Regions from separate parts of the Halomonas sp. BL6 genome, predicted to be linked through region 3. Evidence: predicted binding sites of a transcription regulator. Region 3 holds the regulator's gene; each other region holds the start of a gene.
The links. The regulator PhoB, encoded in region 3, activates phosphate uptake and scavenging genes when phosphate is short. The targets are predictions, from matches to a motif close to TGTCATANNNNTGTCANA.
Positions count from the first base shown of each region.

Region 1 (2,201 bases), on a different contig from region 3:
TTTCGTCAAGCTTGACCGTCATTTTATTTCTGGGATCGATCAGGAACCCGCCAAGCGCGAGTTTCTGCGCTCGATTTTGGATGTCGCCCGCAGCCTCGATTGCCAGCTCATTGCCGAGGGGGTCGAAACGGCGGCCGAGCATCTCTGCCTATGGGAACTCGATCGCGGGCTGGCACTGCTGCAAGGGTTCTATTTTGCTCGGCCGAGCCCTCAGCCACCCATGCAGCTTAATACGCTATTGCCCGCCACCACCCAGCTCAAAGGCCCGGCGGGACGCACGGCGCACTCCATCTTGCGTCCCATCGAGAGCATCCCGGCAAGTTGTTTAGTGCCCGCGCTGGCTGAACGCTTTCGCGAAGACCCTAAGCTGCGCTGCGTGGCGGTGGTGGAAGAGAGGGTCCCTGTGGCAGTGGTCCGCCGCAACGCTTTTTTGACGCTGTTTGCCAATCAGTACGGCCACGCGCTGTATGCTAAACGTCGCGTGTTAGATATCGCCGATCCTAAAATGATCGTCGCGGACGCAGAGCTCTCTTTAGAAGCCCTGAGTCAACAGCTCACCGACAGCCGCGATATCGAACAGGAAGATTTCGTCATCGTCGGCGGTGACGGTCACTACCTGGGCATGGGCAATATCGTCGATCTGCTGCGGGAGATTACCGCGATTCAAGTGCGTCAAGCGCGCCATGCCAACCCTCTTACCGGGCTGCCCGGCAATATTTTGATCAACGAAACCCTGGCGGCGTATTTATCCGAAGAGCGTGGGTTCGCGGCGGCATACGTCGATCTGGACAACTTCAAAGCGTTTAACGATGCCTATGGCTATGCTCGCGGTGACCACGTGATCATTTCGCTCTCACGGCTGCTCCAGGCTCAAGTGGAGAGCGCGGGGGGCTTTATTGGGCATATCGGTGGCGACGATTTCATGATGCTGCTGCCGTTAGAGCACTGGCAAAACGTCTGCGAGCAAATTCTCCACTCTTTCGAAGTGCTGGCGCCGGGATTTTATGAGGAGAGTGATCGGCTGCAGGGGGGAATTTCCATTGAAAGCCGACAAGGGGGCGTGACGTTCTTCCCCTTTGTCAGCGTCTCGATTGCGGTCAAGCCAATTACTGACCCAGCGCCCTGCAAGGCGCTGGATATCGCCGCGCAGCTATCAGAGCTAAAGCATCAGGCCAAAAAAATCGCGGGCAACAGTCTGTTCGTCGAGCGGCGGGGCTGCTGCACCGGAGAAGCCCAGTAGGTCGTCATGTCGTCGTCATCCAAGCGTCACGGGAGTGTCCCGCTGCTGTCATATTGGCCCGCCACTATGGCATGAACACTTCATAACTCGCTTAGGTGATGCCATGCACATGCACTCTGTCTCTTTCTCTCGTACGCTGTTGAGCGCCGCTGTCGTAGGCGCTTTTTCACTGGCAGCGGTGTCTGCCTCGGCTGACCTCTCTTCACGCTACACGGACAGCGACGGCGACATGATCGCCGACGTGCCCAGCGACGAGTCGCAGTGGGTCGATCCCGATACGCTGGTATTTGCTTATACGCCGGTGGAAGATCCCGCTGTTTATGCCGATGTTTGGGCCGATTTTCTGGACCATCTGAGCGACGCTACCGGTAAAAACGTCCAGTTCTTCCCCGTGCAGTCCAACGCTGCCCAGCAGGAAGCCCTGCGCGCAGGACGCTTGCACGTGGCGGGCTTCAACACTGGCGGTGTGCCGGTGGCGGTCAACTGCGGTGGCTTCCGTCCCTTTGCCATGATGGCGGCAGAAGACGGTAGCTTCGGCTACGAGATGGAAATCATCACCTACCCCGATAGCGGCATCGAGACGGTGGAAGACTTGGCCGGTCGTCAACTGGCGTTTACCTCCGAAACGTCCAACTCCGGTTTTCGCGCTCCCTCCGCGCTGCTGCGCTCCGAGTACGGCCTGGAAGCGGGTGAAGACTTCGAAACCGCCTTTTCGGGCTCTCACGACAACTCCATCCTAGGCGTCGTGAACAAAGATTACGACGCGGCCGCCATTGCCAACTCCGTCGCCAAACGCATGCTGTCGCGCGACGTGGTGAGCGAAGATGATTACAACGTCATCTATACCTCTGAAACCTTCCCCACGACGGCCTACGGTCTGGCGCACAATCTGAACCCTGAACTTGCCGAGCAGATTCAGGATGCATTCTTTAGCTACGACTGGGAAGGCACACCGCTGGAA
Region 1 covers NZ_VDGL01000006.1:193,197-195,397, forward strand. Annotated here, with positions in the region: gene FHJ80_RS13940 (bifunctional diguanylate cyclase/phosphodiesterase) at 1-1,240, shown strand, start outside; gene phnD (phosphate/phosphite/phosphonate ABC transporter substrate-binding protein) at 1,350-2,201, shown strand, end outside.
Region 1: the regulator PhoB is predicted to act here: its motif matches at 1,276-1,293, upstream of phnD (phosphate/phosphite/phosphonate ABC transporter substrate-binding protein).

Region 2 (2,201 bases), on a different contig from region 3:
CGTAGAAGAAGAGCTGCCCGTAACGTTCGGCATAGATCTCGATACTGCCCAGCAAGATCACCGTCACGCTCAGCAGGATGGCGACGATGAGCGCAATGTCGAACGCCTTGGCCCCCGGCGTATCGGATTCGAAAATAATGTGAAACAGCCGGGCGCGAAGTCCGTCGGCACCGGGCGTAAGGGGAAAGCTCATTGCATCATCCTGAAGTCGGCTTCATCAATCGGGCAGTGTGGTTAGCGTAGCGCGGTTTCGTGGGCCAAGCGACGGGCCAGATTTAACGCAGCAACGCCGTAGGTCGTCGACGGCATGCCTTGGGCATTCAGCGCGTTGGGCAGTGCTTCTGCCTCGCTGCGCGCTGCACTATCGAGCTGGGGGTGCTGGGCCAACGTATCCAGCGCCTGACGTGCGGCGTTTAGATGCGCAGCGTCGCCGCTATCATGATAGGCGTCCAGCGCGACGGTGGCGCGGTGCAGCCACTCGGCAGGGCGCTTGGCGGTGGGCAGCGGCCAGTGCTGGTGGCCTAGGGCATTGCCCCGCGCTGCCTTGCTGGTATCGGAGGGGCGCAGCGCTATTTGGCTCGCCAACTCGACGGCGAGCGTCCACAGGGCTGCCGGGGCACCGGCTTTCAGTTCCAGCTCCACTTCACGAATCGGCGCTCGCGCGCTGCCGCAGACGATCTCTCCTTCGTCCAGCACCAATTCGATGTCGCTGTCTTGCCACACTAACTGCCAGCTTTTCCGGGTGAAATCGGTGCTGAGCGTCGGGCGCAGCGCTGCGATGCAATCGCCAAGCGCCCCTTGAAACGGAGGCAGCTCTGCCAGCGCCGCCTGGTCGAGAGTGGCTGAGGGAACTTGCCACTCCCACTCCTGTCGGCTGGAGAGTCCGCCACCGCCCTGGCCGGCCGTTTTGACGGTTTGCAGCACTTGCTGATCAATGGTGCGAAGGCGCACCGCCACCCGTGCGGCGGCCAAGTCGCCTGTGGGGGTATCGAAGTAGGTGTTGGCGAGCTGCTGCTGGTGCGGTGGCGTCGCGGCCAGTAACGGATGATGGCACAGCGCATCCGACTGACCGCTGGGCAGGGCCAGCTTGAGCTCCACTTCCGTAGGGGCTGGCGTTTTGGTTGACTCTTTCATGACAATCGCCACCTCGATATTGTGACATTTTGGTTAATTTTTGATGACATTATGAACTTTTCATGACGGCGGCGGGCGCACTCTTTATACTGGCGCCCGCCATTTCCAGGCTCCCCGAAAACAGGCTAAAGGCTATATGGTAACCTCCAACCCTTTTTCCGCGATGTTTGGCCGCTCGCCATTCCAGCCGCTGCTGGCCCACATCGTCAAGGCCAATGAATGTGCCGATCAACTGCTCCCGTTCTTCGAGGCCACGTTGACCGGTGATTGGGATACGGCGGCAGAACTGCGCGAGAACGTGACGCGCTTAGAGCACGACGCCGACACCCTGAAGACAGAGCTGCGGCTGAACTTGCCCAACACCATGTTCCTGCCCGTCTCGCGCTCTGACCTGCTCGATCTGATCAGCGTGCAGGACAAGATCGCCAATAAAGTCCGCGACATTACCGGCATCATGCTGGGCCGTAAAATGCGCGTGCCCGACGTGTTGGCCGAGCCGATGCGTGACTACATGCGTACCAGTGTGGCGTGTGTGGCCCAAGCGCGCCAAGCATTGGAAGAGTTGAAAGACCTGCTGGAGTCCGGCTTTGGTCGCAACGTTTCCGACGTCATGCAGAACATGATCCGCGAACTCCACACCCTCGAACATCAGGCCGACAGCCAGCAGGTGGCGATCCGTCGTCAACTGTTCGAGTTGGAGAGCCAACTGCCGCCGGTGGACGTGATCTTTCTCTACAAGATCATCGAGTGGGTCGGTGAAGTCTCTGACCGCGCAGAGCGCGTGGGCAGCCGCCTGCAGATTTTGACCGCACGCTAAGGGATACTCATGCAGATTATTGCTCAGCACGGTGACATCTTTATCATTCTGGCCTGTTTGTTCGGCTTCTTCATGGCCTGGGGCGTGGGGGCCAACGACGTGGCCAACGCTATGGGCACTTCGGTGGGGTCGAAAGCGATCACCATCAAACAGGCGATCATCATTGCGGTGATCTTCGAGTTCCTGGGAGCGTGGCTGGCGGGTGGCGAGGTGACCAACACCATCCGTAAAGGGATCATCGACCCCGAAC
Region 2 covers NZ_VDGL01000001.1:165,002-167,202, forward strand. Annotated here, with positions in the region: gene FHJ80_RS00745 (ion transporter) at 1-193, opposite strand, end outside; gene FHJ80_RS00750 (CYTH domain-containing protein) at 235-1,134, opposite strand; gene FHJ80_RS00755 (TIGR00153 family protein) at 1,271-1,951, shown strand; gene FHJ80_RS00760 (inorganic phosphate transporter) at 1,961-2,201, shown strand, end outside.
Region 2: the regulator PhoB is predicted to act here: its motif matches at 1,166-1,183, upstream of FHJ80_RS00750 (CYTH domain-containing protein).

Region 3 (2,201 bases):
AATGCCAAGTTGGAGATCGCACTGCGCAGCTCCTGCTCACTGCCGATTAGGCGCGCTTCGCAATCGAGTACGATCTGCACGCTGTGTTGCTGGTGAGACAGCGCCAGCGCATCGCGGCGAATACTCTCCAGCATCGGCCCGACGGCAAGCGGCTGGTGATCTTCTCCCCCTCGATCGATTTCGAGCCTAGAGAGTAGTAGCAGGTCGTTGACCAAGTTCTGCATGCGCTTGGTCTGCTCCTCCATTTGACCGATGCCTTTGCCCAAACGGGGCGGCAGCAGCTCTTTCAAATCGCCATAGGTTTCCAAGTAGCCCGACAGCACGGTCAGCGGTGTACGCAGCTCGTGAGACACGTTGGCCACGAAGTCACGGCGCATCTGTTCGAGGCGATGCAAGCGCGTAATGTCCCGGGCCATGACCAAGCGCTCGTCATCACCATAGAGCGTGATTTGATACTGCAGAATACGCCGCTCATCGATGGGTGAGGTGAGTGTTAGCGGCTCGCCATACTCCCGGGCATTGAAGTAGCTAATGAAGCGTGGGTCGCGCAGCAAGTTGGTAATATGCTGCCCGCGGTCATGGGCGGTTTGCAGGCCCAACATCTCGGTAGCCGCGCTGTTCCACCACTCTAAATCACCATGCCGATCCAGCATCACGACGCTATCACGCATCGCTTCCGAGGATTCCTGAATACGCGCAAGGGTCGCCCGCAGGCGGCTTTGCGTGATGCGTTGGCTCTTTTGATAGCGGTAGAGACGATCGAAAAGCTCACCCCAAAGCCCCGTTGCCGCGGGCGGCTCATCGTGAGGGTGAAGCGTCAGCCATTGGAACAGCGCCTTTAATTGGCGCAAGTGATAAATCAAACAGAATAAGAGGCCAGCGGCGAGCCCCACACCGGGATACCCCACCAGCCACCCCAGGCACATGCCCAATAGCGCCAGCCAGGTAATGCGCCACCATTCACGGCTCCACAGGCGCACGACTACACCCGAGCAGAGAAACGATACCCAGTGCCCCGCACTGTTTGAATCAAATTCTGGTGCGCCTCCCCTAGCGCCTTACGCAACCGGCGAATGTGCACGTCCACCGTGCGCTCCTCTACGTACACGTTGCCGCCCCACACCTGATCGAGAAGCTGGCTACGGGTATAGGCACGCTCTTGGTGGGTCATGAAAAACTGCAGTAATCGATACTCGGTAGGGCCCATCTCTAGCGCCTTGCCATGCGCGCTAACACGATGGCTCACCGGGTCTAACAGCAGCCCATTGATTTCGATGGGATCTTCCACGCCGCGCGGGGTCGCCCGACGCAGAACGGCTTTCAGGCGCGCTACCAGCTCACGGGGCGAAAACGGCTTGGTGATGTAATCGTCGGCGCCCGCTTCCAGACCTTGGATCTTATTATCCTCTTCGCCCTTGGCGGTCAGCATGATGATCGGCAGTTCCGCAGTAGCCTCTTCGCGCTTGAGACGGCGTGCCAATTCGATGCCGCTGGTGCCAGGCATCATCCAGTCCAGCAGCAGCAGGTCGGGCTGATGATCTACGACCATCGCGTGGGCATCCTGGGCGTTATCCGCTTCAAGCACGCGATAGTCAGCCATTTCCAGCGCCACAGCGATCATCTCGCGAATGGGCGCCTCATCATCGACGATCAGTACGGTCTTGGCGGTCATTCCAGGGCCTCACGGTGTGCTAAGAAAGCTCATGTATGCGAAAACGGTTCAGTGACATGTCTGTGACGATAACACCATGACTTAATGACAATTCTATGACACCCAGCAATATTAGCCAGCCACGGGCCACTCGCTTAGAGCAATGCCGGCAAAGACCAAGAGCCCCGACCAGTGATTATTCAAAAACGCTTGGAAACAGCGATCACGCTCCCGGTGAACGATCAAACGCTGTTGATGGGCAAAGGTTGCCGCCATTCCGACCACACCGAGCCAGAAGAAACCGCCCAGGCTCGCCATCAGCCCCACCCAAATCAACAACGCCAGGGTGGCAAGCTGCAGCAAGCCAATGATGAGACGGTCGGCACTGCCAAACAGCACCGCCGTGGATTTGATGCCGATCTTCAGGTCGTCATCGCGATCGACCATGGCGTATTGGGTGTCGTAGGCCACTGTCCATAGCACGTTAGCGCTGAACAGTAGCCACGCCACGAGTGGCACCTCGCCAAGCACGGCGCCAAACGCCATTGGA
Region 3 covers NZ_VDGL01000002.1:535,587-537,787, forward strand. Annotated here, with positions in the region: gene phoR (phosphate regulon sensor histidine kinase PhoR) at 1-980, opposite strand, end outside; gene phoB (phosphate regulon transcriptional regulator PhoB) at 983-1,672, opposite strand; gene ubiA (4-hydroxybenzoate octaprenyltransferase) at 1,784-2,201, opposite strand, start outside.

Region 4 (2,201 bases), on a different contig from region 3:
GCGCGAGGCCATTCGCCAGCAGGCCGAGCAATTCCTTGCCAAACTGCCGACCAGTAAAGGCTACGGCCAACCGGCGCATACGAAGGGCTATGCCTCTGCTGCCCAACACGCTTCCTCTACATCTGACTCGGAGAACCGCTCATGAGCCGTTTCGCAGCGCTGGATGCCCAGGCTCCGGTCACGCTCTACCATGACGGGGACTGCCCCTTTTGCCGAGTGGAAGTCGCTTGGCTCGCCAAACACCGCCATCGGTCTCGCGTTCGGCTGGTCGATATTCAGAGCAGCGAGTTCAAGCCAGACGAGGTCGGTCGCAGTTTCGACGCCATGATGGGCCAACTGCATTTGCAAGATCAAGAAGGGAGGTGGTTCATCGGGATGGACGCCAGCCGGGCCCTCTATGCGGTGTTGGGCTACCGGCGGCTAGTAAAGCTATCTTGCTTACCGGGCCTGCGCAGCATGATGGATGCAGGCTACCGTTTCTTTGCCCGTCGCCGTATTCGGCTGGGGCGATGGTGGGAAAAACGACAGGGTAAAACCGTCAGCTAATACAGCGGCTGGATCAAAAGACGAGCGGCATACGCGAGGTCAGCGGCGCACTATAATGAGCGTCGCGGCCAATCACCTCATCTTGAGGCACGTGCTGCACTAAGTAGGCGCGATGGATACCCGCACGCTTGAGCTCTAGATAAACGTCATCCAGTGAGCGAAACAGCATCGGTTTACCGCGCTGCATCAACATGTGGCGCTCACCTTCTACATTTTCAAGCTCGACTTGGTAAAAACGACTACCCGAATGGGTAATCACACGGATTTCAAAATTGTCGTGATTCACGACGAACTGTTTCAGCGCTTTCAGTTCCATGGTTCCCTCCTGTTATTGGTCATCGTCATGGAACACAGCATGAAGCGGCTCCATGACAATCATATTACCTTGGCACTAACTGCCTAAGACGGCAATAACAGGGAAGAGTTCCTGTCTCAATCGTCAACTAACGGTCGACTTATTGATACTCGGAGGGGTCGATTGCTTTGCCCAGCGAGTTACGATCGATCCAGTTCCCACCTTTGGTCTCTTTATAGCGAAACACCACTTTGTCGCCTACCACGACGGGGAGTTCAGCATCTTCGGTTTGGTAGCTGTACTTCTCCCCCTCCACCACCAAAAAGTAGCGATAGAGATCGGGCATGCCCAGCCACTCTTTGAAAGGGCCTTCGCGCTCTAGCGACTGGAGTTCACCACGGCCTTCCAGTTTCGGAAGACGTTTGCGGTTACCGCGCCTAAAACCACCTGCCATTTGTTACTCCTGTCTCTCTATCTGCTCGAGGCGAACTGCTCATGAGGGTGCGCATTATACGTTCTCCCCCATGACGCTCAAGTTAATCGCCAAACGCCTCGCCATAGCTATCGGGCGCCAAATCCTCGAAGCGCGTGTATTTACCAATGAAAGCCATGTGAACGGTGCCAATCGGCCCGTTACGCTGCTTACCGATGATGAGCTCCGCAATGCCCTGGTTATCTGGGTTGTCGGGGTTATACACCTCATCCCGGTAAACGAAGGCAATGACGTCCGCATCCTGCTCGATCGCGCCCGACTCCCTCAAATCCGACATCACGGGGCGCTTGTTGGGGCGCTGTTCGAGCGAGCGGTTAAGCTGCGAAAGCGCCACGACCGGGCAGTTGAACTCCTTTGCCAAACCTTTCAGAGAGCGTGAGATCTCAGAGATTTCCCCCGTGCGGTTTTCGGAAAAGCCAGGGATCTGCATCAACTGAAGATAGTCAATCATGATCAGCGCCATGTTGCCGTGCTCACGCACGATACGGCGCAGTCGCGAGCGCATCTCATTGGGCGAGAGCGCGGCGGTATCATCGATGAACAGCTGTTTGTCTTTGAGAAGGTTGACAGCCGATGTGAGCCTTGGCCAATCCTCATCTTCCAGCTGGCCCGAGCGAACGCGCGTCTGGTCGATGCGCCCCAGTGAAGAGAGCATCCGTAGCATCAGCGACTCTGCGGGCATCTCCATGGAGAACACCATGACCGGCTTGTCGCTAGAGATGACCGCATGCTCGACCAAGTTCATGGCGAATGTCGTCTTACCCATCGATGGACGCCCAGCGATGATCACCAAGTCGGAGGGCTGCAGACCCGAGGTCATCTCGTCCAGATCGCGGAAACCGGTGGAGAGACCAGTCATCTCGCCTT
Region 4 covers NZ_VDGL01000003.1:596,655-598,855, reverse strand. Annotated here, with positions in the region: gene FHJ80_RS09455 (cryptochrome/photolyase family protein) at 1-145, shown strand, start outside; gene FHJ80_RS09450 (thiol-disulfide oxidoreductase DCC family protein) at 142-546, shown strand; gene FHJ80_RS09445 (DUF6482 family protein) at 560-862, opposite strand; gene FHJ80_RS09440 (hypothetical protein) at 1,002-1,295, opposite strand; gene dnaB (replicative DNA helicase) at 1,378-2,201, opposite strand, start outside.
Region 4: the regulator PhoB is predicted to act here: its motif matches at 914-931, upstream of FHJ80_RS09445 (DUF6482 family protein).